Regions from separate parts of the Pseudoalteromonas sp. 5Ae-yellow genome, predicted to be linked through region 1. Evidence: predicted binding sites of a transcription regulator. Region 1 holds the regulator's gene; each other region holds the start of a gene.

Region 1 (5,626 bases):
CATCAAGCGTAACATCAGGGCGAATGGTCACCGTATCGGTGTTCATTAGCGCGCCAGCAGAACGCTCTTGATATGACAGTGCTTGTGTTGCACGTTCACGGTCTTGAATGTCCATCGCGCTAACAACGTCTTTATAAACGGTGTCCGGCAGACTACGTAATACTTCACCTAAGTCATCGTGGCCCATATCCTCTGTTGCGGCTGCAATGTGCTTAGGTTCCATTTGGGCAATAATGCCTAAACGAACATCTTCTGAGAGTTCTTCAAGAACATCGCCTTGCACATCAGGATCAACCAACTGCCAAAGCAGTCGGCGAATTTTATGTGGTGATGATTCTAATAATAATGCGGTATCACAAGGAGCTGTTTTTGCGAGCATGCGCCTAACTTGAACAAATTGACCACTATTGAGTGACTTAGTCACCTGTTTTAGTTGCTGTAGTGGGTAATCTTGTTCAAAAGCTTCAGGCATTGGCGTCCTTTATAAATTTTTATATTACTTTATGGGGAGAGGTGAGTTAACTGGCGTCACTAACCGTATTTATTTTATATATCTGTTTTAGTTGGGGCATTAGTAATGCGAGCATTATTTTTATAACTGTTTATTCTTGTTCATTAAAACGTTGTGCTATTAATTCTCCAACAGCATGTAAAGCTTGCTCAGAATCGGGGCCTTTACATACAACTTTTACTTCTTTGCCTTGGCTACTTTCAAGTAACATTAATGCAAGTACGCTATCGCCTGCAGCTTCTTTGTCATCTTGAAATAATGTAATTGTCGCATCAAACTGCACTGCTAATTGGGCAAGCACGGTGGCTGCTCTGGCGTGCAATCCTAATTTGTTTTTTATTAAAAAAGTGTCTTCACAATGCATAACTTACTCTACCTAAGCTGAACAGGTGATTATTCAGCTATATTATTTTTCTTGTTCGCGATGGCGAATTTTAACATTGGGATGTGTCATTGCAAAACTTTCACCGATAGTTTGCGCTAAATATACAGAGCGATGTTGTCCGCCTGTACACCCAATAGCAATGGTTAAATAACTGCGGTTATTTCGCTCTAAGTGCGGTAACCATGTTTGTACAAATGTCTGAATTTGCCATGTGAATTTTTGCACTATGCTGTGATTGGCCAAATAATCTTTAACGGGTTGATCTAACCCATTTAAAGGTTTTAATTCAGGTTCCCAATGTGGATTTGGTAAAAAGCGTGCATCAAATACGTAATCTGCTTCTTTTGGTATACCGTATTTAAAACCAAACGATTCAAACGTGACAATTAGTTGCTTATCTTTTTTACCTAAAATCTTTTCACGAATAGATTCTGCAAGTTGGTGAACGCTTAAATCAGTTGTGTCTATCATAAAGTCGGCGCGGGTGATTAATACATCAAGTAATTCTTTTTCTTTTTTGATGGCTAAATCAAGAGGCAGCGAGTCAATTGATAGTGGGTGTAACCTGCGTGTTTCTGAAAAGCGTTTTATTAATGTTTGATCGTCGCTATCTAAATAAAATAACGTAGGATTTGCAAAGCCTGGTAAGTATTCAAAAATATCGTTAAATTCATCTTGCTCTTTAGGGATGTTGCGCACATCAATGCTAACAGCAATTTTATCGTAGCTATCAGACACACTGCGAACTAATGAAGGAAGCAAGTTAACTGGAATATTATCTACGCAATAATAACCTAAATCTTCTACAATGCGTAAAGCAACCGACTTTCCAGAACCAGAACGGCCGCTTATGATAATTAACTCCATTTAACACCCTTTATAAAACTATGATTGATCGACAATAACTTGGTAAAGCTCAGCATCTGATTTTGCACAGCGTAACTGTTTACAAAAATCTTTGTTGTTTAGTTTATCAGCAATGGTTGCGAGAGTCTTTAAGTGCTGTTGGTTATCGCCATCTGGTACGATGAGTGCGACAAAAATATCAACAGGACGATTATCTATTGCATCAAAATTTATTGGAGTTTCGCTAACGAGTACTAAAGCTAAAGGCTCTTCTGCACCGCTCATTCGACCATGAGGAATGGCAATGCCACGCCCAATACCTGTACTACCCAGTTTCTCTCTGCTCATTAAAGCAGTAAGGATATCCTGTTGCGGTAAATACGGAAGTTTGTCGTGAGCAAGTTCGCTAATGAACTCTAAAATTCTTTTTTTGCTATTAAAAAGGACCGCAGCTTTGCTGCAGTCCTGGCATATAAGTGAGCTTAATTTCATCATATTAGTGTCGAGCAAGCTTCTCTTTGTGTTTAATCACTTGTCGATCGAGCTTGTCGATCAACGAGTCAATGGCGGCATACATATCTTGATGTTCCGTAGAGGCAAATAGCTCAGCACCACTTACATGTATTGTGGCTTCTGCTTTTTGATTTAATTTTTCTACATCGAGAATGACATGAACATTATTAATATGATCAGAGTGTCTTTCTAGCTTCGCAAATTTGGTATTAATATAGTCTCTTAGTGAATCGGTTAATTCTACGTGACGACCAGTTAAGTTTAGTTGCATAAGCATTACCCTCTTTGTTTAGCGTCTTAAATCAAACTTTTACGTTGATTTGACGGTGGAATAGCCAGAGACTCGCGGTATTTTGCGATTGTACGTCTCGCTACTTTAATTCCTTGCTCAGCCAATATATCCGCTATTTTGCTATCACTCAATGGTTTTGCTGAGTTTTCTGCTGCGATTAATTTTCTGATGAGCGCACGTATTGCTGTAGATGAACATTCACCCCCATTTTCGGTGCTTACATGGCTTGAGAAAAAGTATTTAAGCTCAAATATGCCACGAGGTGTATGCATATATTTTTGAGTTGTTACGCGCGAAATTGTTGATTCGTGCATTTCGACCATTTCAGCAACATCATTTAAAACCATTGGTTTCATGGCCTCAGGGCCGTGTTCAAAAAAGCCTTGTTGCTGCTTAACAATACAATTAGTTACTTTTAATAGTGTGTCGTTTCTACTTTCTAAGCTTTTAATAAACCATTTAGCTTCTTGTAAATGTGAGCGAATAAACTGGCTGTCACCACTGGATTTTACAGTGCGAGACATTGCAGCGTATTGGCTATTAACACGAATTTTAGGCATGCTATCTGGATTTAACTCAACAACCCAGCGGCCTTTAATTTTTTTAACTGACACATCAGGAATAACATACTCAGATTCTTCTCTTACAATAGTATCTGCAGGCTTAGGGCTAAGAGTATGTATTAATGTCATTACTTCTTTAAGCTCTTCTTCTTTGAGTTTAGTCTTCTTCATTAATGTACGATAGTCACGAGCTGCTAATAAATCAATATGCTCGGTTAAAATCATTTTCGTTTCATTAATGTAAGGTGTTTCTTTATCAAACTGGTTAAGCTGAATACATAAACACTCTTGTAAACTACGTGCAGCAATACCGACAGGATCAAACAGTTGGATGCGCTTTAATACAGCTTCAATTTCATCAAGTTCAACTTCGTTATCTTCTTCGTTTTCTTGATTAAAGCTTTCTAAAATCTCTTCGCAGCTTAGTGTTAAAATACCTGAATCATCAACTGCTTCTACAATCGCAATAGCAATAGCTTCATCGGTAGGACTAAATGGCGTTAATTGTAACTGCCACATTAAGTACTCGTGGAGCGTCTCTGTTGAGGCGCCTTGGTAGATTGACTCGTCTTCAGGCATTGGACCTGATGATGCTGCAGGAGCAGCACTCATGTACTCATCCCAGCTAACATCCATAGCCATGTCGTCACTTAGCGTGTCTTTTGCAAGTGCTTCACCACTATCTTGTTCGTATTCGCTTGGAGCATCGTCGGCCGATGCGCTAACAGTTATGTCATCGGTATCTGCTTTTTGCTCGTTTTTACCAGCAGCGTCTTCGGAATAGTCTGGTTCTTCAACCTCTAATAGCGGGTTGCTGTCGAGAGCTTCTTGTATTTCTTGCTGGAGATCCAATGTACTGAGTTGCAACAAACGAATAGCTTGTTGCAGCTGTGGAGTCATTGTAAGTTGCTGGCCCATGCGCAGCTGTAGTGATTGCCTCATGTATCTCTAACAATCCTTTTATGTTGTTATAATTAATACTAGCAGATGCTTAAAGACATGGCGTAAATGTTACAGCCTAAATTGCTCGCCTAAGTAAACATCGCGTACTGTTTTATCATTTAATACGTGTTCTGGAGTACCTGATGCAATCAGCTCCCCATGAGAAACAATGTAGGCTTTTTCACAAACATCAAGGGTTTCTCTTACGTTATGATCGGTAATTAATACACCAATCCCACGATTTTTGAGATGTTCTATTATTTTCTTTATATCTAATACCGAAATCGGGTCAACACCTGCAAATGGTTCATCCAATAATATAAATTTAGGATCGGCTGCCAGCGCACGTGCTATTTCCACGCGGCGACGTTCGCCACCCGATAACGCCATACCTTGGCTATCACGAATGTGTTGTATGCTAAATTCATCTAATAATTTATCGAGAGTGTCTTCTCGGGCTTGTTTATTTAACTCTTTGCGTGTTTCTAAAATAGCCATTAAGTTTTGATAAACAGTCAGTTTTCTAAAAATTGAAGACTCTTGTGGTAAGTAGCCAATGCCTAATCTAGCACGACTATGCATAGGTAAAAGAGTAATATCGTTATCATCGATAGAAATTTTACCTTTGTCGCTAGGTACAAGTCCCACAATCATATAAAACGTGGTGGTTTTACCTGCGCCGTTAGGACCAAGTAAACCAACAATACTGCCAGCTTTTACTTCAAGGCCAACGTTTTTGACAACTTCACGACCTTTATAGCTCTTTGCTAATAGCTCTGCTTTTAATGTACTCATGGCTGACCTTTATCGTCTTTTTTACTTTTTTTAGTTTCGATTGGTACTAAAATTGTGTGAACGCGGTCAGTTGAGTTTTCATCTTTTTCGGCACTGATTAGCTGTTGTTCTATATCGTAGGTAATACTTTTGGCATTAATTTTTTGTCCTGCTTGCGATACTTGTGCATTACCAACGAGCGTTAAAAAACGTTTAGATACATCGTAACGAACTTCGTCTGCACTGGCGCTCATAGTTGTGCCATCTGATTGCTTCTCTTCAAAGCGAGCAGGGCTACCCGTGGCAATTAATAGTTGCTGGTTATCACCTAGTTCATCGCGCTTATGTACTTCGAGGCGGTCTGCTGTAATTCGGCGATTACCGTGAATAATCTCAACGTTTTTCTCAAAAATACCCACGTTAGTTTTTAATTGGCCTTCTTGCTTATCGGCGCTTATTGAAATTTGATTTGCAGCAGATAGCGAGTTTTGCTCTGCAGCACTACTATTAAACGCTATTATAAGTGTAGGAATAATAAGTGATTTTAATATTTTATTGGTCATAGTATATGGTTCGCGTATGGTTAATTAGTTTTATCACTTCGGTTTTTAAATCGGCTTCAAGGCCTTTGCCGGTGATTTTTAAATTGGGTCCAGTGATGATGACTGGTTGCTCCGAGCGCATTGTTAATAGCTTTATATCTACCTGAATATTATCAGCATTGATTTTGTCTATCATGGCGTTATCAGTTAAGTTTTTGGCAACCACGTTACCTTCTAAAATTAATTGTTTGTCTTCGT
Region 2 (5,626 bases), on a different contig from region 1:
TTACCCGAAGCATCTCGCGATAACTTTCAAACAAAGTTAATGTCGCGCTTAAAAGATTTAGAAACTCAAGTAAACGACATGCTGTTATTTGCTAAAAGTGGCGATCAGCAAGTGGTTGAGCAAGTTTCAATGCAGCAGCTTTTAACAGAAGTTAAAGCAGGCGCTGATGCTATGGTCGCACTTAATGAAAGTGAACTGGATGTAAGCTTACCAGAACCCGATATACAAATAGTCGGTAATAAAACGGCACTGGCCAGTGCTATTCAAAATCTTGTGCACAATAGTATTCAAGTTATTGGCGGCGGTGCAAAAGTAAAAATTAGCGCACAAAGAGATTTAAAAGATTTAGATATGGTTCGTATTAGTGTGAGCGACAATGGCCCAGGTGTTGATTTAAGCCAAAGCGATAAAATCTTTGAACCATTTTTTACTACAAAAAGTCAGGGCACAGGTTTAGGGCTTGCTGTAGTGAGTTCGGTGGCTAGTGCACACCAAGGCCGTGTTGATGTGACTAATAATACGCATGGTGGTGCCTGCTTTAGCTTGTTACTGCCTATTAAGGCAACATCTAAATTAGAGGGTTCATTATGAGTAACACTATTTTAGTTGTCGAAGATGACGCTGGGCTTCGTGAAGCCTTAATAGATACCCTTGAAATGTCGGGTATTGAATGTGTTGCAGCGAACAGTGCTGAGCAAGCAATGATATTGCTTAAAAAAGATCAATTTTCGCTTGTTGTAAGCGACGTGCAAATGGGCGCAATGAGTGGACTTGATTTACTACGCAGTATTAAATTAAACCACCCTGATTTACCTGTATTGATGATGACGGCGTATGCCACAATTGACGATGCGGTAGAGGCCATGCGCCTAGGTGCAATTGACTACATGGCAAAACCATTTGCACCTGAAGTGCTGTTAAATATGGTGAGCCGTTATTTGCCTGAAAAAGCAAAAGAAACCGACGGCCCCGTTGTTGCTGACCCAACTAGTATTCAATTATTGGAGCTTGCAAGTAAAGTAGCACGCTCTGATGCAAGTGTAATGGTACTTGGCCCAAGTGGTTCAGGTAAGGAAGTACTTGCGCGTTATATTCATGATAAGTCGAGCCGATGTAATGAGCCATTTGTGGCGATTAACTGCGCGGCTATTCCTGAAAATATGCTCGAAGCCACGTTATTTGGTTACGAAAAAGGGGCTTTTACGGGGGCGATTCAAGCATGTCCGGGTAAGTTTGAGCAAGCACAAGGCGGTACTATTTTACTTGATGAAATTACTGAAATGGATTTAGGGCTACAAGCTAAACTTTTACGCGTACTGCAAGAACGTGAAGTAGAGCGTTTAGGGGGGCGTAAAACTATTCAGCTCGATGTACGTATTTTGGCAACCAGTAATCGTGATTTAAAAGAAGCTGTAGTAGATAATCAGTTTAGAGAAGATTTATATTACAGGCTTAATGTTTTTCCACTTATGTGGCGACCATTGTGCCAACGCCCAGGCGATATTATTGTATTGGCTAAGCATTTAATTGAGCGCCATATAAGTAAAAGCAAAGAGCCTATGGCGTATTTAGATAAAGCTGCCGAGCAAAAGTTACTGGCTCATGCGTGGCCTGGTAATGTGCGCGAGCTTGATAACGTTATACAGCGTGCACTTATATTGCGAAGTGGCGATACAATAAACGAGCATGCTATTTTTATCGAAAACTTAGTATCTAATAACTTTGTTATGGAGCCTTCATTGGCACCGGCGCAAACCGTATCGCCAACAGAATTAGCACATGCAGACAAAGGTGTTGATAAAAGCACTTTAAGCTCTGCATATTATGATGAAAAGTCGCATGCTGAGGATGAGCCTAAACAAGGTTTGCTAGCGGCAGATACCGGTAGCTATAAAGATGAGCTTAAAGACAAAGAGCATCGCATTATTTTAGAAACCCTTGCACGTTGCCAAGGTAAGCGTAAAGACGTTGCCGAAACGTTGGGCATAAGCCCACGAACTTTACGTTATAAACTAGCGCAAATGCGCGATTTAGGTATTTCACTTCCAGCTTAACCTCCTATAAACCCTAAGTTTGCGCTGCGAACTTAGGGTTGTCAAAACTCTGACTCACACAAATTAAAGTTAACCTATTGTATTTTAGTGATTAATTATTTGGCATGCTTTGTGCTTTATTACTTATAAGAGTTCACTGCGTGTCAGAGATAAATTATGAAAATTCAAAACAGTGCTGTATTTCAAGAAATGCAATCAATGGCTTTAGAAGCCGGCCGTAATAATCAAACTAATAAACTGCCAACTCAGGTGCAGTCTACTTCTACAGCACAATTTGGCGACATGCTAAGTGATGCACTAAATACAGTGCACGGTCTACAGCAAGATGCAGGTCAAAAAGTAAAAGCGGTTGAAATGGGTGATCGAAGTGTATCTCTTGCTGAGGCGATGATTGCTTCTCAAAAATCGTCAGTTGCTTTTGAGGCTACAGTACAGGTTCGTAATAAACTTGTTGAAGCTTATAAAGAAATCATGAACATGCCTGTTTAATTAGGTAGTGGAGAATTATTGTGGCGCAATCTAACCAATCTACAGACCTAGCACTTGCTGGCGGCGGTATCGACCAAAGTGGTGGTGATGATCAACAAGAACAAAAGTCAGGCTACTTAAGTGCTTTAAGTGGTGTTGATGTATTGCGCCAAGTAACACTGGTAATAGCATTAGCGATTTGTTTGGCTATCGCGATTTTCATTATTATTTGGGCTCGTCAGCCAGATATGCGGCCGTTAGGCAAAATGCAAACTGAAGAGCTTATTCAAACATTAGACTTTTTAGATGCACAAAAAATTGAATATCAACTCGATGGCAATGTTGTATCGGTTGATGAAAGTGAATACCAAAACATTAAGCTACTAATGACCCGTGAAGGGTTAGAGCAAGGTCCAGCATCAGGCTCTGACATTATTATGCAAGATATGGGCTTTGGTGTAAGCCAACGCTTGGAGCGTGAGCGCCTAAAACATGGTCGTGAACAGCAATTAGCACGCACAATTGAAGAGCTTAACAACATTACTCGCGCCAAAGTATTATTAGCTATTCCTAAAGAAAACGTATTTGCCCGCAGAGAGAAAAAACCATCAGCTACCGTTGTATTAACACTTAAACGTGGGCGCTCACTTGACCGTGAAGAAGTAGACTCTGTTGTCGATATGATTGCCTCAGCAGTACAAGGCTTAGAGCCTGCACGTGTTACAGTTACCGATCAAAATGGTCGATTATTAAATTCAGGTTCGCAAAGCTCACTAGCAGCACGCTCTCGTAAAGAATACGATTTAGAGCGTAAGCGCGAACAAGAGTACCTTGAAAAAATAGACAGTATTTTAATACCGGTTGTTGGGCTTGCAAACTATACAGCTCAAGTTGATTTGAGTATGGATTTCAGCTCGATTGAGGAAACTCAAAAGCGTTATAACCCAGACCTACCAGCGGTTAGAAGCGAAACCACATTTGAAGAAAATAACATTGGCGGCCTAGCTGTTGGTATTCCAGGTGCGCTTACAAATCAGCCACCGCTAAATTCAAATATTCCTGAGGTTGCTGGGCAAGGTGGTGCAGGCACTGCTACGTCTCCAACACGCAGCCACAAAGAAGCTACACGTAATTATGAACTCGATACAACCATTTCGCACAAGCGCCAACAAAGTGGTGTTATACGCAGAATAAGCGTATCAGTTGCTGTTGACTATATTCCTAAAGTGGGAGAAAACGGCGAAACAACCATGGCTCCACGCTCGGTTGAAGCATTGTCAAATATTCGTCGCTTACTACAAGGCGGTGTGGGCTTTGATATGCAACGTGGTGATGCACTTGAAGTAGTTACCGTGCCGTTTGTACGTGAAGCAACAAATTTAGCAATAGAAGTGCCACTGTGGGAGCAAGACTGGTTTATGAAAATAGCCCGCCTTGTACTAGGCGCCTTAGTTATCATTGTATTGATAATGGCTGTAGTAAAACCAATGCTTAAACGCTTAATTTACCCAGACGATACACTAGAAGAATACGACGAAGATGCACTAAGCTCAGGCGTAGATATTGGCGACAACACGCTTGATATGCTAAATAAAGACTTTGATTCTGCTTCGGTTGGTTTCTCAAGTGATGGTACACTGCAGTTACCAGATTTACATGGCGACGAAGATTTACTTAAAGCAATCCGTGCCCTTGTAGCTAACGAACCAGAACTATCATCACAAGTAGTGAAAGCGTGGTTAACAGAAGATGACTGATCAAGAACAAAAACAACTCCCGCCAGCCTTTGATGTAGATAAGCTTGATGGGGTAGATAAAGCCGCTATATTACTTTTGAGTTTATCAGAAGAAGATGCCGCGCAAATCCTTAAACACTTAGAGCCTAAGCAGGTGCAAAAAGTGGGTATGGCGATGGCTGGGCTACAGGACTTATCACAAGCTAAAATAAGCGCTGTACACAACTTATTTATAGAGCAAATTCAAAGCTTTAGTACCATTGGTTTTCAGTCAGAAGACTTCATTAAAAAAGCGCTTACAGCAGCACTTGGTGAAGACAAAGCCGCTAGCCTTATTGACCAAATTGTTATGGGCTCAGGCGCTAAAGGCTTGGATTCATTAAAATGGATGGACTCTAAGCAAGTCGCTAGTATTATTCGCAATGAGCATCCGCAAATTCAAACCATTGTATTATCATATTTAGAGCCAGAACAGTCAGCTGAAATTATTTCTCAGTTTCCTGAAAAAGTACGCTTAGATTTAACCATGCGGATTGCAAACCTTGAAGAGGTTCAGCCAGCAGCACTACAAGAACTAAACGAAATAATGGAAAAACAATTTGCCGGCCAAGCAGGTGCACAAGCTGCTAAAATGGGTGGTTTGAAGGCTGCAGCAGATATTTTAAATTACCTAGATACCAATGTAGAAGGGCAGTTAATGGACTCTATTCGTGAGCATGACGAAGAGATGTCGCAGCAAATTCAAGACTTAATGTTTGTGTTTGAAAACTTAATGGATGTTGAAGACCGTGGTATTCAAGCAATCCTGCGAGAAGTACAACAAGACGTATTAATGAAAGCAATTAAAGGCACCGACGATGCCCTTAAAGATAAAATACTGGGCAATATGTCTAAGCGTGCAGCCGAAATGCTTGCTGATGATTTAGAAGCTATGGCACCTGTCCGTATAAGTGAAGTAGAAGCGGCGCAAAAAGAGATTTTATCAACAGCGCGTCGTTTATCTGACTCAGGTGAAATTCAGCTGGGCGGCGGCGGTGGCGAGGAGTTCTTGTAAGCCATGAGCAAACTCAAAGGGCGCACACTTCGGGCTGATGAAGCAGATGAATTATTAAAAAACTGGGCTATTCCAGATGTAGCACCAGATGAGAGCAGCTTTGGCAATCGCTCTACGGCTTACGGCACACCGCTTAGTGATCTGTATAAAAAAGAATTAGCTGAAGAAATGCCAATTGATGAGCCACAAGAACCAGAATTGCCTGCGCTTACTATGGTTGAGCTTGAACGCATTAGGCAAGACGCCTACGAAGAAGGCCTCAAGCAAGGTCATGAGCAAGGCTACATAGACGGCTTTGAAAAAGGCGTTGGCGA
Region 3 (5,626 bases), on a different contig from region 1:
TTTCAGGAAATTGCCAGTTACTCACGCGAGGCTGATTATTCTCAGCATAGCGATTATGGGCGTTATTATAGCCAATATTGTTATGTGGTGCATGCCCATTATAAACAGGGTGAGTAGAACAAGCGGATAGTGATAGTGTAAAAAGTGCCGATAAAGTAAGAGATATCTTTTTTGATAACATGTTTTCTTCCTGAAACATAAGGGAATTTTATAAATACCCCTCTTTATCGACACACTTTTTGATTACTTTAACTAAATTTAATAATTACTTTGTTTATTTTTGATTATGGTGTTTTTTTAATCTCTTCTTTTTTATAGCGAAGTTTACCTGCAACCCAGGTTTGTAGTACGTTCGTCTTGTATATCTCGTCAACAGGTACTTTAAAGTAGTCTTTATCAAGTAAAATAAAGTCTGCCCATTTACCTTTTTCTAAACTACCCACCTTAAATTCTTGATGGGCTGAATAAGCGCCACCGAGAGTAAATGCACGTAATGCATCTTCGCGGCTTAGTACTTCACTTGCGCGCCAGCCGTTTTCAGGTAGTTTGTTATGATCCATGCGTGTAATGGCTGAATACAAACCATCAAATGGATTTGCAAGCTCTACAGGGTAATCAGAGCCTGCTGCAACCACCGATCCTTGCTTTAAAAATGTTTGCCAAGCATAGGCACCGCTTAATTGTTTTTCAGTTAAGCGTTGCTCTGCCATATGCATATCAGAAGTGGCATGTACTGGCTGCATTGAAGGGATTATTTTTAACGCTTTAAAGCGAGGGATATCCTCAGGCGTTACAATTTGTGCGTGCTCTATTCGGTTACGTAGTAATATACCGCCCGTTTTTTTAAACACATTTTGATAAGCATCAAGTACTACTTTATTTGCTTTATCGCCAATTGCGTGGGTATTTGCGCTAAAGCCGCTTTTAAAGCTTTGTGTAAAGAGCGCTTCGAGTTTTTCTTGTGTTTCAAGCATTAAACCATGGTGACCAGGTCTGTCTGCGTATTCTTCAATCAGAGCGGCTCCGCGAGAGCCAAGTGCGCCATCGGCGTAAACTTTAACACTGCGAATTTCCATAAAGTCATTTTTGTCGTGGTATCGGCCTGCCTTTAACATTGTGCCTAAATCAGGACTTGCACCACTTAGCATTGCCACAATACGTAATGGTAAATTACCAAGGTCGCCGCGCTCTTTGTAAACCTCCCATGTGGTTTTATCAATACCTGCATCGTGAGTAGAGGTAATGCCTAAACTTAATAAATGCTTACCTGCTGCATCAAGTGAGTCACTTATATCTTGTTTTGAGGGGGCTGGCATATGCTGGGTAATTAGCGATTCTGCTTTATCTACAAAAATACCTGTAGGATTACCAAATTCGTCTTTAATTATTTCACCGCCTTCAGGCGCTTTTGTTTTGGCTGTAATACCAGCAAGTTCGAGCGCTTTTGAATTAACCAAAATGGCGTGGCTGTCAACCCGCGAAAGAACCACAGGTCGATCGCTAACTATTTTGTCTAAATCTTTAGCTGTAGGAAAGCGTGTATCAGCCCAAAGCTCTTGGTTCCAACCTCGCCCTATAATCCAACCTTGTTTATTATCGGCAAATACTTTTAGTTTATTTGTTACTTCATCAACCGATTTTGCGCCGCGTACGTCAAGTTGCGATAAATTATCTCCTAGGCCAATAACGTGCCCATGAGCATCAATTAAGCCAGGTAATAAGGTATTACCGTGCGCGTCAATTAGCTTAGCATCTGGGTAGCTATCTTTAAGTGTTTCGCTACCTAGTTTTACTACCTTGCCATTTTTAATAACGAGGGTAGAAAACTGCTGTACTTCACCTTTGTATAAAGGGGTATAACCATTGGCGTTATAAATTACTTTTGTTTGTGCGAGAGTGTAACTAGAACTAGCGCAAAGGCTGGCTAGTATGAGTGGTTTGATTATTTTTTTGAGCGACATAAGGCATTATTTTTTATTGTTAGTGCGTTAACACTAGCAAACCCAACTTTATAATACCAATATGTGAGACAAATTATGATGAAGAAAAAAGCAGTAAAGCTAGAACATAAAATATCTAGCTTTTGAAAGGGTTTATTTACTAGCGTATAAACTGTATTCACTTAGCGTTAGCTTGCCGTCTTTGTCTTGATCGTAGCTTGAAAACCGAGACCACAAAGCGGGGTCTACAGCGGTTTCTGAACGTGTTAAAAAACCATCCTGGTTTCTATCTAGCTTTTTAAATTGCTTTGCAATGTCGTTACTTGCGGCAAAACTAAATGCGCTAAAAATACTAAACGCCAGCAGCGTTATATAGCTAATACTTTTCATACAAATCACTTAGTAAAGGTTGTTAGTTAGATAACTTTTAAATTCGACTAGCGAAATTTGGTTATCTTGGTTTTTGTCCCATTTTACAAAGGTGTTTAAAAGTTGTGGTTGGGGATCAAGTTCGTCGTGTGTTAAATAGCCACTTTTGTCGCTATCTAAGTGATCAAAGCGTTGCTTTACATCAAGTGCCGCGGCATCAAAGCTTAATAGCATTAAAATGCTTATAACAAGGGGAAGTATCTTCATGGTGTTCCTTCCAAAAGATGTATTTAAAGTTTGTGGCTAAAATAAAGTGAAAAGGAAAAAGCACTTGCCGTAATTTAACTCCCAACATTAAATCCTTTTACACACTCCCTCAGGGATTATGGCAAATGCTTTTAATTCCAGTTTACCTATAACAAGCTTAAGTAAAGCTTAATCAGTAATTACTCATTAAGGTTTAAAGCTTTCAAATTCTTTTTTTGAGACTTTTCCATCACCGTCTTCATCTAAGTCGGCAAATTGTCTCATTACTTCCTTATCTTCCTTTGCTTCTGCAATTGATATTTGTCCGTCCATGTCTTTATCTAAGTGGGCAAAACGCACATTTGTTGGCGATGCAATTACAGTGGCACTAATTGCTAAAAACATTAATGAAAAAGCGGCTATAAGTTGTTTCATAATCACGTTCCTTATTAAATGAGTTTATTGAATAAATTTTTTGAATTCATCTAGCGACAATTGCCCATCTTGATTAGTATCAATTTGAGAAAAATTCTCGTGTAACACAGCATCTTCACCTGCTTCGGCTTCACTTAATGTGCCGTTACTGTCTTTATCAAGTTCGTTAAAAGTCGCGTGAACGTCCATTGCGTGTGCATTAGCGCCTAAAAAGCCTAAAGCCAGTAATGATGAAATTACTAAAATGCGTTTGTTCATAATTATTTCCTTATTGATTAAAGTTATTACACCTATTACAAAAATGGTGCCAATAATAATTATTGATATTTTTCAATTGGTTATTATTTTTTCTTTAAGCCAGTGAGAAGTTTTTACTGGGTTTATTGTAATTTTTGTGCGCCTTTTGCAACATTATGCAGTGAGATTAAAGGTAGGGTTTAAGAATCAATGGTTTACGTTGTCTCTATTTGGCGACACATTGTTTTATAGTGCTGGCTGTTAATCGTATTAAATATAATTGCTGGTTCAGCTAGTGTATAAGGTAAGCACTTAATAATAGAGCGCTTAACTTAAAAGGACTAAACGAAATGCCAGCAACCATAGCTAAAAAATACCAAGCAATGCTTAACTGGCGGCCTAATTTAATTGGGCAATTTGCAATGAGTATGCTGCTTTCGCTACTTCCGCTTTCTATAGTGGTGATCGTATTTTTAAATTCGCTTAATAAGCAATTAGCGGTTACTCAAAGTATTGTGAGTAACAACTACCAAGTTACTAAATCGTTTAACACTTTAAAGCAAGAACTCAACAGTCTTGAACGCGCCACTAGGCAAAACTGGGTATTAAAAAGTGAATCGCTAGATAAGCTTATTGTCGATAAATGGCAATCATCCCTACAAAGCATTGATGAACTCAAATTTGTAAACACGAATAAAGAGTATATCAACCAATGGCAACGCTTATATACCACCTTACAAACCGCGCATGTAAAACTCGTTGAGCAAAAACAACAACAAGCTGAGCTATTTGTGCCAGTGAGCGATTTAATTGCTGAACTTACTTTATGGTTACGTGATAAAAACGAAGCGCAAATTACCAATAACCAAAATGAGCTTACAAGCCTGCAAGCGTCATTTATAAACTGGTTGGTGGCACTTATTCCACTGACTTTAATTGTTGGGGGAGGCTTTTTATGGCGTATAAGTGGGCGACTAAAAGGGTTAACTACGGTTATTGATAAGCTTGGGCAGGGGCATTGGCAGCAAAAAATATCTGTGAAAGGTTCAGCTGAGCTTGTTGAGCTAGGAGAAAAGCTCCAATGGGTGCAAGAGCAACTACATATGCTTGAGCAGCAAAAAGATACTTTTTTACGCCATGTCACCCATGAGCTAAAAACGCCGTTAGCTTCAATGGTCGAAGGTACTGACTTACTAACTGATGAAATAGTAGGCCCAATTACAGGTGAGCAAAAAGCGGTACTTGAGCTTATTAGCCAATCTATGGTGCGCCTTCGCACAATGATTGACAGTTTATTGAGTTATAATGCGATTCGTACCAGTAAAGACAGTCTAAGCGAAGTTGAATTTAGCCTCCTTATTAATAAAATAAATAGCCATTTTGAGCATCGCTTAAGTGCGCGTGAGCAGGCTCTGCAATGGAAAAATGACTTACCAAATAAACCGCTTGCTTTACCTAGTGAGCTTATTGAGATGATTTTAATTCAGCTTATCTCAAATGGCTTAAAATTTTCAGAAGATAAGCAAAGCGTTACTATTAATTTAGCGCTTGAGCAAAATCAACTTTGTATCGCTGTGCTCGATAGAGGGTGCGGTATTAAAGAGCAAGAAAAAACTCAAATTTTCAGCGCATTTTATCAAGGTAAACACAGTAAAAATGTTACGCTGCAAGGCAGTGGGCTGGGCTTAACTATTGTAAAAGAGTCTGTTGAACAGCTAAGAGGTACACTTACTGTTGAACATAATGAGCCACATGGTTGCCGGTTTTCAATTAAAATTCCCATAACAAAAAATCTAGGAGTTAATTAACATGCGCTTGCGTTTAATCGCTATTTTATGTGTGCTCAGTAGCAGCATGGTTATATCTGGTTGTGAAATTAATAATGGGCAAGAAGAGCGTGTGTCAATTACACCAGCACCTGTGGTCGATACTAAAATAAAAAACGACAAAAACAGCAAACCAAGCCCAAAACCCAGACCAAAAATAGAACCTAGCTACCCTCCAGCAGAGCAAGTTATTGCATGGCACGCTAATCAGTGTGGCGGATTTAAATTGGTGCCAAAAAAAGATATTTTTACAGGCGAAAACGATCTTAAACGCTTTTTTAAATTTATGTGCTTAAACATAAATGATGATCCAAATACAGTAATGACTAAGTTGCTAAAACTCGATCTTGCTTACTTTTGGCCAGATGATATAAAGCAATATTTATGGCTTCAAAAGCAACAAGTGACTATGCAAATAAATGCTAAAAAAGAGCAACAAGCACTTAACAATAAAATGCAAGAAACCCTCTCATCGTTAGCAACAATTGAGCAGCAGCTTTTACTACGAGAAGAAACTAAGGAGCAGTAACTATGGCAGCAACTAAAGTGCAAGGTGCAAAAGTATTACTCGTT
Region 4 (5,626 bases), on a different contig from region 1:
CTTTGTACAACAAGCTGCGATTAAAAAGCAGCAAAACTTCGCACAAGCAGGTGTTATATACCGTGGTTTTAGCAAGCAAGAACGTACAAACCTAATTAATAACCTAGCAGGCGATTTAGGCAAAGTGCAAAACAGCAGTGTTAAACACAAAATGCTTAGCCACTTTTACAAAGCTGATAGTGAGTACGGTACACGCTTAACTAAAGCTGTAAACGGCGACCTTAAAATGGTTAAACAACTAGCCGCTAACTTATAAGCAACTAGTTAAAAGCAATTAGTCCCAACTAAATAGCTATTTAAACCACAATCATGAGGAAGGAATAAACCCTTCCTCTTTTATAAGAGACAATTGTTATGCGTAATTTATTAATTATAGTCGCTCTATTTCTGAGCTTTACCAGTAGCGTTTACGCTCAAAATACATCAGATACACAAACACCCAGTACGCAATCTGAAACCCAACATTCTGCAAAAACTCAATACGATAGTTTATTTGCTTATTACTTTGCCGCAGCACGCACAAACGACACAGCTGTAATAGAGCAATTTGTAGATGCCGGTATTCCTATCGACAGCTACAACAATAAAGGCTACACCGCGTTAATGATTGCTACTTACCATGGTAATAAAAACACGGTTAACACACTTTTACACTTAGGCGCTAATGCCTGTCTAGAAGATAACCGTGGCAACACAGCGCTAATGGCCGCTATTTTTAGAGGTGAATTTAGTATAGCTAAAACACTCGTATCACTTGATTGCGACAACGCGCATCAAAACAAAGCCGGTCAAACAGCAGAGCAATTTGCACAAACATTTGGTCAACAAAAAGTTATAGAGTTACTAGCGCAGGTAAATAATGCAAAATAATCTGCACGCAACAAAAAGCCCTAAAATAATAGGGCTTATTTTTAATAAAATTAGTCTTATGTTGCAGACGCTATTTGAGGTTGTTTAGGCTTTTCTCGCGTTACAAAGTAGCAAATTAGCGAGCCCACTGTTACCAGTACAACCCCCTGCCAAAACGAAGCACTCAGCGTAATAGATAAATACAACGCCGAAATAATAGTAGAAAACACCGGTGTAAAGTACGAAAGTGTTCCCAAAAGCATTAAGTTACCGCCAATAATAGCTTGATTCCACAGTGCATAACCGCTCCCCACTACTACACCAGCTAATAGCAACGTTATGCTTGAGCTGAGTGAAAACGTTAATGGTGCTTCATTACTAAAACCATATTGCGCCCACAAACTCATTGCCGTGACAGTAAAAAATAACGTAATAGCATTTTTACCATTACTCAGCTTTTGCGTAACTACGCAATAAATAGCCCATATAAACGCTGCAGCTAATGCCATTAAATAAGTAGCAGGATTATCAGCAAAGTTAGTAACAAGCGTATCGACCGACATTTTTTGATCGCCCGTAATACACCAAGCAACGCCTAAAAAAGCAATGATCATGCTTGGGTAAACCCAGTAACTTACTTTTTTACGACCAATAATAATAGAGAGCAATATAGTCAGCGTGGGCCATAAATAATTAATAACCGCCATTTCCATTGCCTGATGACGGCTGTTTGCCATACCAATAGAAAGCGCCAAGCAAATTTCGTACGATACAAATAATAAAGTACCTATTACCAAGTAACGTTTCGAAAAACCACTAAACTTGGGCACTCCCATAACCAAAATTAAAAATATCGCACTGACAGAATACATAGCCGCCGCACCACAAATGGGGCTAAACAACTCAGAAATATCTCGTAGTAATGCAACTAAGCAACTCCACAGTAATATGGCCGCGACTCCATAAAGCGTGTATTTATTTTTGCTTAAAAACTCCATATTAAACCTAAAGTACTACTCGTAAATTTGAAACTAAACTAACAGTAATTATTTAATTAAACAATAAGGGTCTGTTGATCTTTCAAGGTTAAATTTGCAGCCGTCTGTTTGGTATTTAGGCAAGGCAGAGCCTATATAGTGTGGTTATTCCCCATTAATGGGCGATAACGTAGCATTAATGCCAAACAGGCGCTGCCCAAAGGGTTCTTCCTAGGGGCTACTTACTCTTTGTTGCTCGGTTTTTACTTAGCCCACTAGGTTACAAATCTCGCGCCGCGATTAAATAGCCCCTAGTTTGAACAAATTTTAATCCGCAAAGTTCAACAGACCCTAAAGTTAATAGCTTAAACCTCTCGTTTGTTTTTAGCATTCACCCTTTTTAGTAATTGACCTTTTGGTCAGTAAAGCTACAATCAATCAATACGTTAAACACGCAAACTTTATAATGACCACACAAATAAAGCCAAATAAAAAAGAAGCCACACGCGAGAAAAACCAAAAACTAATTTTAGATGCCGCCGAGCAATTGTTTTCGCAATTAGGTTACGACGGAGCAAGTATGAGCATGGTTGCTAAAGAAGCGCAGGTGCCAAAAGCTAATATTTTGTATTACTTTAAAAGTAAGGATGGTCTGTACGAGTCTGTGATTGACCGCATAATAGCTAATTGGAACTTAGGGCTCGATAACGTCACAATTAACGACGATCCAGCTACCGTGCTTTATAACTATATTAAAAGCAAAGTAATACTCGCCGTAAATCAGCCAATGCAATCTCGCTTATTTGCCAGTGAAATACTGCGCGGTGCCCCTTATTTACAAAACTACTTTAGAACCAATACCCGCCCTTGGGTTAAACAAAAGGTTGATGTACTTCAAGCATGGATGGACGCAGATAAAATGGATAAGGTTGATCCCTACCATTTGCTCTTTACTATTTGGTCTACCACGCAATATTACGCCGACTTTCAGGCTGAGGTTTTACTCGTAATGAACAAATTAGAGTACGACGAAACCGATGTGGCACAAATTACGCAATCAATTGCCCACATAATTTTAAAAGGTATTGGTCTTAAAGTACCTGAGCAAAGTGAGACTTAACCCATGACATCCTTTACTACACCCGATTTATTTGACGATCATCGCGATAACGTGCAAGTAGCAGACAGCGGCCTTTATCACTTTGGTAAAAAAACCACGTTTTATGGCAAAGTAGTTACCGTTACCTGCCCAGAAGACAACTCTTTTGCTGCCGATATATTGCATGAAAATGGTGAAGGTAAAGTGTTAGTTATAAACGGGTTTGCGAGCAAACGCTTTGCATTTATAGGCGACATTATGGCTGAGCGTGCCCTAAATAATGGCTGGGAAGGCGTAATAATAAATGGCTGTTGCCGAGATATTGAAATACTTGCCACGATGAACTTACCTGTAATGGCGCTAGGCTCTACACCGCGTAGTACCTTAAAGCGCGGCTTTGGTGATAAAAACCAAGCTATTACCATGCTTAGCACCACCATAGAACCTAACGATTGGGTTTACGCCGATATTAACGGTTTAATCATCAGTAAAACGCCCCTCATTTAGCACTCAAAACCATATAAATAAAGACCAACTTGGTGCATCTGCGCACCAAATTGGTTTGTTTTAACTCATTTTAATCTCACTATTTCTACAGCCCACATTTACAAATCTCATACAACCCAACAAAACCTGACCAGTTGGACAGGATTTTAATTTATGGCATTCCTCTTGCTTAGTCTAAGCACTATAAAATCAAAACTACCGATTAAAAAGCGGAGCCTTAGCAATTGCATTAAATTAGTGATCTATTATAACGCGAAGAAAATGACGCAGTGAGTGCGCTATTTAATCCGATAAAATGATCATGTTTTTAATAAAATTGGTATTCATAATAATAATAACCAGCCCGCTTTTTAATCACTCTTAACTTAATAAGTAAGTACTTGGTCAGTTTTATAATAATGAGCTGCAAATGAGTGATAAAAAAAACAACAAAGGTATATTTTGCAATCACGGTCCTACCCTGTGGCAAACAAACCACTCTGGAGTGCTTGCAAACAATCGCTTAGCTGTAAAAGATGTATTTGCAGTAAAGGGCGAGCGTAACAGCGCAGGCAACCCACACTGGTTTAAAACAGCTAAACCGGCTCAAAATACGGCAAGCTCGGTTAATAAGCTCATGACCGCTGGTTGTAACTTTATAGGCTTTACCCATACTGACGAGCTGGCTTATAGCTTAGAGGGTAATAATATACATTATGGCGCTGCGCAAAATCCTAAATTAAAAGGGCATGCTTGCGGTGGTTCGAGTATGGGGTCTGCTGCTGCAGTTGCTGCTAACTTAGCTGATATTGGCTTAGGCACCGACACCGGCGGCTCAATTAGAATACCCGCCAGCTATTGTGGTTTATATGGCATAAGGCCAAGCCATAACGTGATTGAAAAAGACGGCCTAATACCGTTGGCTCCGCCTTTTGATACCATAGGTTGGCTTACCCAAAGCGCCGAGCTATTAAGCGATGTAGGTAATGTACTGCTACCAAATCAAGCTATTAATAACGTTGATACCTTAGTTATTTGCGAGCCGTTATTTGAACTCGTTGACCCTGTTTTACAAGCCCCACTTAAACAATTGCTTGAAAAAACCAAGCCTAATTTTAAGCACCATAAAGAATTTGAACTACCTAACAGCAGCTTATTAAATAAACTTGCTGATAGTTTTAGAGTACTGCAAGGGCGAGCAATCGCAAAAACGCATAAAGACTGGCTTCAATTGCCGGGGCAACTTCCCCAGTTTGCTCCAGCAATTGCGGCACGTTTTAATATGGCGCTTGCCCTAACTGTTCAAGAAGAACAAGAAGCACTAAAAGTACAAACCCAATGGCAAACACTAATAGCTAAAAACCTAAATACAAACAGCTGTTTATTTTTGCCAACCACCCCCACAACCGCACCTAAATTAGGCGCCGACACAAGCGCCTTACGCATGCAAATTATTACGCTTTCGGCAATTGCAGGGCTTAGTGGCTCAGCGCAAGTGCATTTACCGCTGGCTGATTTAGCAAATGATCATCCGTATGGTTTTTCATTAATGATGAGCCACGGTAACGATAAAAGCCTACTTGCTTGCGTTAAGCACCTAGCTGCACACTTTAAACAGGACACACCGGCATGACCACACACAACATTGCATTTACCGCGTCTCATTTTTCGGCCACTGAAGCGGGTATAAATATACTAAAACAAGGCGGTACAGCTACCGAGGCTATGGTAGCGGCTGCCGCTGCTATTAGCGTTGTATATCCACATATGAACTCAATTGGTGGCGACAGCTTTTGGCTTATCGATAACCCAAACCAAAAAACGCCTACCGCTATTGACGCCTGCGGCCGTGCAGCAACTAATACAACGCCCTATAACTCGCTCGCGCAAATACCAGAGCGCGGCGGGTTAAGCGCACTGACTCAAGCGGGTACAATTCGCGGTTGGCAAAAGGCGCTTGAACTAGATGAGCACGCAGCACTACCACTGTCACAAATTTTAGCACCCGCTATTGAGCTTGCGCGCGAGGGCTTTACAGTTACAAAAAGCTTGCAAGCAGGCTGCGAAAAACTAGCCACTGCTAACAATACCAATGAGGCGTTTAAAAGCCTCTACATACCCAATGGCAAGCCCTTGCAAGCAGGTCAACATTTTAAAAACCCTAAACTTGCAGCAACGTTTGAATACCTAGCAAAACATGGCTTAAACGCATTTT

What was found. The regulator sigma-54, encoded in region 1, starts transcription at its own class of promoters, with help from an activator protein. The targets are predictions, from matches to a motif close to GTTGGCACGNNNNTNGNNT.
Region 2: the regulator sigma-54 is predicted to act here: its motif matches at 2,153-2,171, upstream of fliE (flagellar hook-basal body complex protein FliE).
Region 3: the regulator sigma-54 is predicted to act here: its motif matches at 3,284-3,302, upstream of H4J63_RS09645 (EF-hand domain-containing protein).
Region 4: the regulator sigma-54 is predicted to act here: its motif matches at 3,585-3,603, upstream of H4J63_RS05195 (amidase family protein).

The regions. Positions count from the first base shown of each region.
Region 1 covers NZ_JACGWD010000008.1:9,858-15,483, forward strand. The annotation lists gene mgtE (magnesium transporter) at 1-472, opposite strand, end outside; gene H4J63_RS03760 (HPr family phosphocarrier protein) at 603-875, opposite strand; gene rapZ (RNase adapter RapZ) at 918-1,763, opposite strand; gene ptsN (PTS IIA-like nitrogen regulatory protein PtsN) at 1,782-2,234, opposite strand; gene hpf (ribosome hibernation promoting factor) at 2,239-2,526, opposite strand; gene H4J63_RS03780 (RNA polymerase factor sigma-54) at 2,553-4,052, opposite strand; gene lptB (LPS export ABC transporter ATP-binding protein) at 4,122-4,847, opposite strand; gene lptA (lipopolysaccharide transport periplasmic protein LptA) at 4,844-5,389, opposite strand; gene lptC (LPS export ABC transporter periplasmic protein LptC) at 5,379-5,626, opposite strand, start outside.
Region 2 covers NZ_JACGWD010000037.1:2,546-8,171, forward strand. The annotation lists gene H4J63_RS11205 (PAS domain-containing sensor histidine kinase) at 1-591, shown strand, start outside; gene H4J63_RS11210 (sigma-54 dependent transcriptional regulator) at 588-2,054, shown strand; gene fliE (flagellar hook-basal body complex protein FliE) at 2,211-2,543, shown strand; gene fliF (flagellar basal-body MS-ring/collar protein FliF) at 2,564-4,279, shown strand; gene fliG (flagellar motor switch protein FliG) at 4,272-5,312, shown strand; gene fliH (flagellar assembly protein FliH) at 5,316-5,626, shown strand, end outside.
Region 3 covers NZ_JACGWD010000029.1:16,370-21,995, reverse strand. The annotation lists gene H4J63_RS09670 (FlgO family outer membrane protein) at 1-181, opposite strand, end outside; gene H4J63_RS09665 (amidohydrolase) at 285-1,961, opposite strand; gene H4J63_RS09660 (EF-hand domain-containing protein) at 2,094-2,330, opposite strand; gene H4J63_RS09655 (calcium dependent protein) at 2,340-2,576, opposite strand; gene H4J63_RS09650 (hypothetical protein) at 2,763-2,990, opposite strand; gene H4J63_RS09645 (EF-hand domain-containing protein) at 3,015-3,248, opposite strand; gene H4J63_RS09640 (sensor histidine kinase KdpD) at 3,578-5,035, shown strand; gene H4J63_RS09635 (hypothetical protein) at 5,037-5,582, shown strand; gene H4J63_RS09630 (sigma 54-interacting transcriptional regulator) at 5,585-5,626, shown strand, end outside.
Region 4 covers NZ_JACGWD010000011.1:66,140-71,765, forward strand. The annotation lists gene H4J63_RS05170 (catalase) at 1-256, shown strand, start outside; gene H4J63_RS05175 (ankyrin repeat domain-containing protein) at 355-870, shown strand; gene yddG (aromatic amino acid DMT transporter YddG) at 927-1,847, opposite strand; gene H4J63_RS05185 (TetR/AcrR family transcriptional regulator) at 2,293-2,946, shown strand; gene H4J63_RS05190 (putative 4-hydroxy-4-methyl-2-oxoglutarate aldolase) at 2,950-3,432, shown strand; gene H4J63_RS05195 (amidase family protein) at 3,842-5,044, shown strand; gene H4J63_RS05200 (gamma-glutamyltransferase family protein) at 5,041-5,626, shown strand, end outside.